Rubrivivax gelatinosus IL144: one gene and its partner. The protein of the gene in region 1 interacts with the protein of each later gene in a pairwise test. Links are inferred from orthologs where the notes say so. Each region holds a gene or a part of one and is shown on either strand. Other genes may lie near its edges.

Region 1 (4,290 bases):
ACGCCGGCGACGCGATCGAGATCGGCTTCAACGTCACCTACCTCATCGACGTGCTGGCCAACATGCAGCAGGAGATGGTGAAGATCGAGCTGCAGGACACCAATGCCAGCGCGCTGTTCACCGTGCCGGAGCAGACCGGCTTCAAGTACGTCGTGATGCCGATGCGCATCTGACCGCCCTGCGGGCGGCCAGATGGGGCATCGGCATTTCATGCCTTTCCCTGGGCACCCCCCTGCCCCCCGCCGAGCGGGGGGTTCTGACTTGTTGATGGTCCCGGTCTTTGGGACCGTCTTGCGAAAGCGCCCATGAGCGATTCGAACCAAACCCCGCCGAGCGACTACGGCGCGAGCAGCATCCAGATCCTCGAAGGCCTGGAGGCGGTGCGCAAGCGGCCGGGCATGTACATCGGCGACACGTCCGACGGCACCGGCCTGCACCACCTGGTCTTCGAAGTCGTGGACAACTCCATCGACGAGGCGCTGGCCGGCTACTGCGACGACATCGTCGTCACCATCCACAGCGACAACTCGATCAGCGTCGTCGACAACGGCCGCGGCATCCCGACCGGCGTGAAGATGGACGACAAGCACGAGCCCAAGCGCTCGGCCGCCGAGATCGCGCTGACCGAGCTGCACGCCGGCGGCAAGTTCAACCAGAACAGCTACAAGGTCTCGGGCGGCCTGCACGGCGTGGGCGTGTCCTGCGTCAACGCGCTCTCCAAGTGGCTGCGCCTGACGGTGCGCCGCGACGGCAAGGTGCATCGCATCGAGTTCAAGCGCGGCTTCGCGCAGGACCGCGTCATCGAAGTGCGCGACGGCGTCGAGACCAGCCCGATGAAGATCGTCGGCGACACCGACAAGCGCGGCACCGAGGTGCACTTCCTGCCCGACGACGAGATCTTCACCCACGTCGACTTCCACTACGACGTGCTGGCCAAGCGCCTGCGCGAGCTCTCGTTCCTGAACAACGGCGTCAAGATCCGCCTCGTCGACGAGCGCAACGCGAAGGAGGACAACTTCGCCTTCGCCGGCGGCGTGAAGGGCTTCGTCGAGTTCATCAACCAGGGCAAGAAGGTCCTGCACCCGAACGTCTTCCACGCCATGGGCGAGAAGCCCAGCGAGCAGAACACGACGATCGGCGTCGAAGTGGCGATGCAGTGGAACGACAGCTACAGCGAGAGCGTGCTCTGCTTCACCAACAACATCCCGCAGCGTGACGGCGGCACCCACCTGACCGGCCTGCGCGCGGCGATGACGCGGGTCATCAACAAGTACATCGAGGACAACGAGCTGGCCAAGAAGGCCAAGGTCGAGATCGCCGGCGACGACATGCGCGAAGGCCTGGCCTGCGTTGTCAGCGTCAAGGTGCCCGAGCCCAAGTTCTCCAGCCAGACCAAGGACAAGCTCGTCTCCAGCGAGGTGCGCGCGCCGGTCGAGGACATCGTCGGCCGCCTGCTGGGCGACTGGCTGCTGGAGAACCCGAACGACGCCAAGATCATCTGCGGCAAGATCGTCGACGCCGCGCGGGCCCGCGAAGCCGCGCGCAAGGCGCGCGAGATGACGCGCCGCAAGGGCGTGCTCGACGGCGTCGGCCTGCCGGGCAAGCTGGCCGACTGCCAGGAGAAGGACCCGTCGCTGTCCGAGCTGTACCTGGTGGAGGGCGACTCCGCCGGCGGCAGCGCCAAGCAGGGCCGCGACCGCAAGTTCCAGGCGATCCTGCCGCTGCGCGGCAAGATCCTGAACGTCGAGAAGGCGCGCTACGAGAAGCTGCTGTCCAGCGACGCCATCGTCACGCTGATCACCGCGCTGGGCACCGGCATCGGGCCGGAGGACTTCAACGTCGAGAAGCTGCGCTACCACCGCATCATCATCATGACCGACGCGGACGTGGACGGCGCCCACATCCGCACGCTGCTGCTGACCTTCTTCTACCGCCAGATGCACGAGCTGGTGGAACGCGGCTACATCTACATCGCCCAGCCGCCGCTGTACAAGGTGAAGCAGGGCAAGCACGAGCAGTACCTGAAGGACGGGCAGGAGCTCGACGCCTTCCTGCTGAAGGTGGCGATGGACGGCGCCACGGTGCTGCCCGACGGCCTGGCCGAAGGCGGCCGCCCCGCGCTGCAGGGCGAGACGCTGGAGCAGCTGGCGCGCAAGTACATCGTCGCCAACAACGTCGTGCAGCGCCTGGGCAACTGGATGGACCTGGACGCGCTGCGCGCCATCGCCAACGGCCTGGAGCTGGACGTCGACACCGCCGAGGCGGCGCAGGCCAGCGCCGCGGCGCTGCAGGCCGCGCTGAAGGACGCGACGGTGGAGTTCCACACCGACCCGCGCACCGACAAGCCGCTGCTGCGCATCGGCCGCCGTCACCACGGCAACGTCAAGGCCAGCGTCATCACGCAGGAGTTCCTGCACGGCGCCGACTACGCCGCGCTGGCCGAGGCCGGCCGCACCTTCAAGGGCCTGCTGGGCACCGAAGCCGTGGTGCGCCGCGGCGAGGGCGAGAAGCAGAAGGAACAGAAGGTCACCGACTTCCGCGCCGCGATGGACTGGCTGATGGGCCAGGCCGAAAGCGCCGTCGCCCGCCAGCGCTACAAGGGCCTGGGCGAGATGAACCCCGAGCAGCTGTGGGAGACGACGATGGACCCGCAGGTCCGCCGCCTGCTGCGCGTGCAGATCGAAGACGCCATCGAAGCCGACCGCGTCTTCACGATGCTGATGGGCGACGAGGTGGAGCCGCGGCGGGAGTTCATCGAGAGCAATGCGTTGAGGGCGGGGAATATCGACGTGTGACGTGTCGGGTGACACAGAAAGTGAGAGGCTCGCCAAGTTCGTGCAAAGATGCTGACGCGGTATTTGAGATATCCCGCCATGCTCGGAGGCACGAACGCGCCTAAAGCCCAGCCACGAAAACGAAAGCCGGCAGATGCCGGCCTTTTGGCTGTCCCTCTGATGGGACGTCGCTCGATCTTTGGTCGCCGCTAAAAGAGCGCGCGCTGGCCGCGCGGCTCGATCCCATAGAGCGCGCTGATCTGCTTGACGAACTGCGTTTGACCGCCATAGCTGGGATGCCGAACGGCCAGTGTCGGGATGGTGCCTTGGAGGCGGCCTAGCGCGTTGTATGCGTCGTTGCCGATGCATACAACGCGTTTGGGCCGCAAGAGCGCAATGAGCGCGGCAAGAGCATCTTCCCCAAAGCGTCGCTCCGAAGCGTTGTGCTGGCGATTGCTGAACGGGTTGCCAGGCTCGTGCGGATGAAGTGGGAAGACATTCCACAAGAAGACGTTCAGCTGCGTCTGGCTCAGCATCTGCCAAATCACAGCCGCCGTACGCTCGGCAACCACTTCGCCGATGGTCGGCCTCTTCGCCGTCAGTCCCCACCTGGCGAGGTGTTCCGCAATGTGCACATCATCGGTGAGCGCCAACCCAGTACGTCGTCCTCCGCGATAGCCCAAATCACGCCCGATCCAGATGGCATCGACCTCGGAGCGCTCCGCCCGCTCAACTAAACGAGAGAGGGTCTTTGCCCTCTTGAGGGGAGCATCGATTGCATCGTGAACCGGGCATTTGTCGGCGTACGGGTTGAAGCAATTTTCGAATTGCTCGGCTGCAATTCTTTCCACAAACGAGTGGAGCTTGGCTTCAGTCATAGAGGTTCAAAGGAAATCGTTCTCTTCTCGCGGTTCCCGATAACCCAACCACCTTTGGCGTCACGAACTTGGCGGAACACCGCATAGCCGTCAAGTATAGCGCGCTCCCACTGCTTTAGAGGACATAGGGAAACTTCGTACCCTGAAGTGAAGTCCTCGATAGTCTTCAGAATGTCAAATGAAACTTTTGTCTGACCATCGAAATAGTTGAGTTCCTTGGCCCTCATGAAAATCCATGCCGTCAGGCCTTCCTCAACCACGATCGCGCGCCCGCTATCCTGCTCCTCATCGAAGCGACCTTTACTTTTTCGCTTCTGCTTTATCAGAGCTCGGAATACCGGCGACCAGTGCAGTATCGCAGCATGCGCGAGGTGAAATACATCGTGGAATCGATAACCATCAGGATCTCCGATGTTGTCAGTCAATGGATCTCCGATAAAAACATTGTTCCACTGGAGATAGCTTTTTCCAGCTTTTCGTTGATTTATTCTTATTCTGAATTCGACCGGCAGGCGTTCGTCTTCATCAAATTCATCGTCGAACAATGGGAGCTCATTCTGATCCGGATCGATGAATGCTCCACGTGTCTTCGAGATATTTCTTCGCACAACATCGGCGAAGATCAGGTTTGAAGAATG
Region 2 (3,801 bases), 1.4 Mb from region 1 along the record:
TAGCGGGCCCGGGTTGACGGCCTTCATGCCGTCGATGACCTGGGCCTCGCGTTCGGGCCGGAAGACGACCGAGCCCTCCCGCTTCTTCAGCTCGCCGACGGCCAATGCCAGGCCGGCGCGTCGGTTGAGCAGCGCCAGTAGCTCGCGGTCGACCGAGTCGATCTGCTGGCGCAGGCCGACCAGTTCGTCGGAGGACTCGACCTGCGGCGTCTTCACTTGGGCGTGCTGGCCGGCGCGGCGGGCGCGGCCGCTTCGAAGCGCTTGCGCACCGACTGCTCGAGCGCCTTCACCTTGGGCTCGACCAGCGGCTTGGTCTCGGCGACCAGTTTCTCGCCCAGCGCACGCTGCAGGTCGCCGTTCATCGACTGGAACTTGCGGTTCACCGGCGACTCGAGCATCGTGATGAGCTGCTTGAGCTCGTCTTCGCTGAAGCGTTGCTCGAGGAGCGCGCCGATGGTGCTGGGCGCCAGCTTGACGGCGCGGTCGCGCACGATAGGCGTCGCTTCGTCGGCGTACTTCTTGGCGTCGGCCTGCAGCGACTTGGCCATCGCTTCACGCTTGTCGGCGGGCAGGCGCTGCAGCGCCATCGCCGCCTGCTGCATCAGCATCACCGCCGGCTGCTCGGCGAGCTGGCGCGCCATGTTCTCGATCGCCGGCTGCTGGATCTGCAGGATCTTGGCGACGAGCGCCTTCTTCGCCGGGCTCGACGGCGCGGCGGCCGCCGGGGCGGAGGCCGCCGCCGAGGCCGGCGCCGGCGCCTTCTGGGCCATCGCAGGAACGGCCGCGGCGAGCGCCAGGGCCAGCACGAATCTTTGAGTCATCACGCGTTCTCCGTGCCGGCATCGCCGGCGCTGTCGTTGGACGTGTCGTCGCCGGCGCCTTCGGTCTGCGCGTCGTTCTCGACGATGCGCTGCAGGCCGGAGAGCCGGGTGCCGTCGTCCAGCGAGATCAGCGTGACGCCCTGCGTCGCGCGGCCCATTTCGCGGATTTCGGCGACGCGGGTGCGAACGAGCACGCCGCGGTCGGTGATCAGCATGATCTCGTCGGTGTCGCGCGCCAGCGTGGCCGCCACGACCTTGCCGTTGCGCTCGCTCTGGAGCATCGAGATCATGCCCTTGCCGCCACGGCGGTGGCGGGTGTATTCGGCGATCGGGGTGCGCTTGCCGTAGCCGTTCTCGGTCGCGGTGAGCACGCTTTGCGTCTCGTCCTCGGCGACCAGCAGCGCTATGACGCGCTGGCCGGGTTCGAGCTCCATGCCCTTGACGCCGCCGGCCTGGCGGCCCATCGGGCGCACACCGCCTTCTTCCGGGTCTTCGTTGAAGCGCACCGCCTTGCCGCCGTCGGAGAACAGCATCACGTCGTGATGGCCGTCGGTCAGCGCGGCGCCGATCAGGTAGTCGCCGTCGTCCAGGCCGACGGCGATGATGCCGGCCTTGCGCGGGTTGCTGAAGTCGTCCAGCGGCGTCTTCTTGACGGTGCCGAAGGCCGTCACCATGAAGACGTAGTGGTCGGCCGGGAAGCTGCGGAACTCGCCGGTCAGCGGCAGCACGACGGTGATCTTCTCACCCGGCTGCAGCGGGAACATGTTGACGATCGGCTTGCCGCGCGAGTTGCGCGAGCCTTGCGGCACCTCCCAGACCTTCAGCCAGTAGACGCGGCCGCGATCCGAGAAGCACAGGATCCAGTCGTGCGTGTTGGCGATGAAGAGCTGGTCGATCCAGTCGTCTTCCTTGGTCTGCGTCGCCTGCTTGCCGCGGCCGCCGCGGCGCTGGGCGCGGTACTCGGTCAGCGGCTGGCTCTTGATGTAACCGGTGTGACTGAGCGTCACCACCATGTCGGTCGGCGTGATCAGGTCTTCGGTGCCGAGTTCCTGCGCGTTGCGCTCGATGACGCTGCGGCGCGCGCCGACCTTGGTCTGGCCGAACTCCTGTCGCAGCGCGTTGAGCTCGTCGACGAGGATCGCGGTCACGCGCTCCGGACGGGACAGGATGTCCAGCAGGTCGGCGATCTGCGTCATGACCTCGCGGTACTCGCCGATGATCTTGTCCTGCTCCAGGCCGGTCAGGCGCTGCAGGCGCATCTGCAGGATTTCCTGCGCCTGGTCCTCGGACAGCCGGTACAGGCCATCGGCCTGCAGGCCGTAGCCCGCGGGCAGGCCCTCGGGGCGATAGGCAGCGCGGCCGCCGGCCGTCGATTCCTCGGCGCGCGCGAGCATCTCGCGCACCATCGAGCTGTCCCAGGCCTTGGACATCAGCGCCGCCTTGGCCATCGGCGGCGTCGGGCTGGTCTTGATCGTCTCGATGAACTCGTCGATGTTGGCCAGCGCCACCGCCAGGCCTTCGAGCACGTGGCCGCGCTCGCGCGCCTTCTTCAGCTCGTAGACGGTGCGGCGGGTGACGACCTCGCGCCGGTGCTCGAGGAAGATCTCCAGCAGCTGCTTCAGGTTGCATAAGCGCGGCTGGCCGTCGACCAGCGCGACCATGTTGATGCCGAAGCTGTCCTGGAGCTGGGTCTGCTTGTAGAGGTTGTTGAGCACGACCTCGGGCACTTCGCCGCGCTTCAACTCGATGACCACGCGCATCCCGGACTTGTCGCTCTCGTCCTGGATGTGGCTGATGCCCTCGATCTTCTTCTCGTTGACGAGCTCGGCAATGCGCTCGAGCAGCGTCTTCTTGTTCACCTGGTACGGGATCTCGTCGACGATGATCGACTGGCGCTGGCCGCGGTCGATGTCCTCGAAGTGGCACTTGGCGCGCATCACGACGCGCCCGCGCCCGGTGCGGTAGCCCTCGCGCACGCCTTCGAGGCCGTAGATGATCCCGGCGGTCGGGAAGTCCGGCGCCGGCACGATCTCCATCAGCTCCTCGATCGTCGACTCGGGCACCTTTAGCAGGTGCAGGCAGGCGTCGACGATCTCGTTGAGGTTGTGCGGCGGGATGTTGGTCGCCATGCCGACCGCGATGCCGGCCGAGCCGTTGACCAGCAGGTTGGGCAGCCGCGCCGGCAGCACCGTCGGCTCCTTCTCGGAGCCGTCGTAGTTCGGGGCGAAATCGACCGTTTCCTTGTCGATGTCCTCGAGCATCTCGTGGGCGATCTTCGCCAGACGGATCTCGGTGTAGCGCATCGCCGCGGCGCTGTCGCCGTCGACCGAGCCGAAGTTGCCCTGGCCGTCGACGAGCATGTGGCGCAGGCTGAAGTCCTGCGCCATGCGCACGATCGTGTCGTAGACCGCCGTGTCGCCGTGCGGGTGATATTTACCGATCACGTCGCCGACGATGCGGGCGCTCTTCTTGTAAGGGCGGTTCCAGTGGTTGGACAGCTCGTGCATCGCGTACAGGACACGGCGGTGCACGGGCTTGAGGCCGTCTCGGGCGTCGGGGAGGGCGCGTCCGACGATCACGCTCATCGCGTAATCGAGATACGAACGCCGCATCTCCTCTTCGAGGCTGATCGGCAGGGTTTCCTTGGCGAACTGGGACATGCGGTAGCGCGCGAGGCGCGAGCAGGTTCGACCCGACCGGAACGGCCAGGCACGGGGCGTGCAATTCTACGGCCCGCCGCATGTCGCAGCGGAGCAACAGCCAACCGAGCACGCCTGGGTGCAGGGGTCAGAATGCAGGCGTACCGATGCCCTATGGCACAATCGTCCGCAGGTGGTAAGTACCCGCCGTGTCGGGATTTGCCCGGAGTTCAGGCTTTCGGTTTGGACGTTTCGCAGTTCTGCTGCGGCTTTCCTCGAGAGGAGAAACATGAAGAAACTGAACAGGGTGGCGATGCTCTTCGCATCCGCTGCGCTCGCCG

Evidence for each region. Proteins that work in one complex are often made in the same cells at the same time.
Region 2: the proteins of gyrB (region 1) and gyrA interact in binary tests that used the Escherichia coli proteins (3 or more experiments, as listed by UniProt). The link is inferred for Rubrivivax gelatinosus IL144 from one-to-one orthologs.

The regions. Positions count from the first base shown.
Region 1 is NC_017075.1:2,611-6,900, forward strand. What follows is about bases 1-3,050. They hold gyrB (DNA topoisomerase (ATP-hydrolyzing) subunit B), read left to right. Parts: upstream 1-305; coding sequence 306-2,795; downstream 2,796-3,050. Other genes in these bases: dnaN (DNA polymerase III subunit beta), read left to right, coding at 1-173; RGE_RS00030 (uracil-DNA glycosylase), read right to left, coding at 2,984-3,050. Also shown: more of RGE_RS00030, read right to left, coding at 3,051-3,652; RGE_RS23505 (nucleoside triphosphate pyrophosphohydrolase family protein), read right to left, coding at 3,649-4,290. UniProt on the Escherichia coli protein: DNA gyrase negatively supercoils closed circular double-stranded DNA in an ATP-dependent manner to maintain chromosomes in an underwound state.
Region 2 is NC_017075.1:1,425,840-1,429,640, forward strand. Bases 621-3,801 are described here. They hold gyrA (DNA gyrase subunit A), read right to left. Parts: upstream 3,482-3,801; coding sequence 821-3,481; downstream 621-820. Other genes in these bases: RGE_RS06825 (hypothetical protein), read right to left, coding at 621-821; ompA (outer membrane protein OmpA), read left to right, coding at 3,750-3,801. Outside these bases: pheA (prephenate dehydratase), read right to left, coding at 1-216; more of RGE_RS06825, read right to left, coding at 213-620. UniProt on the Escherichia coli protein: A type II topoisomerase that negatively supercoils closed circular double-stranded (ds) DNA in an ATP-dependent manner to maintain chromosomes in an underwound state.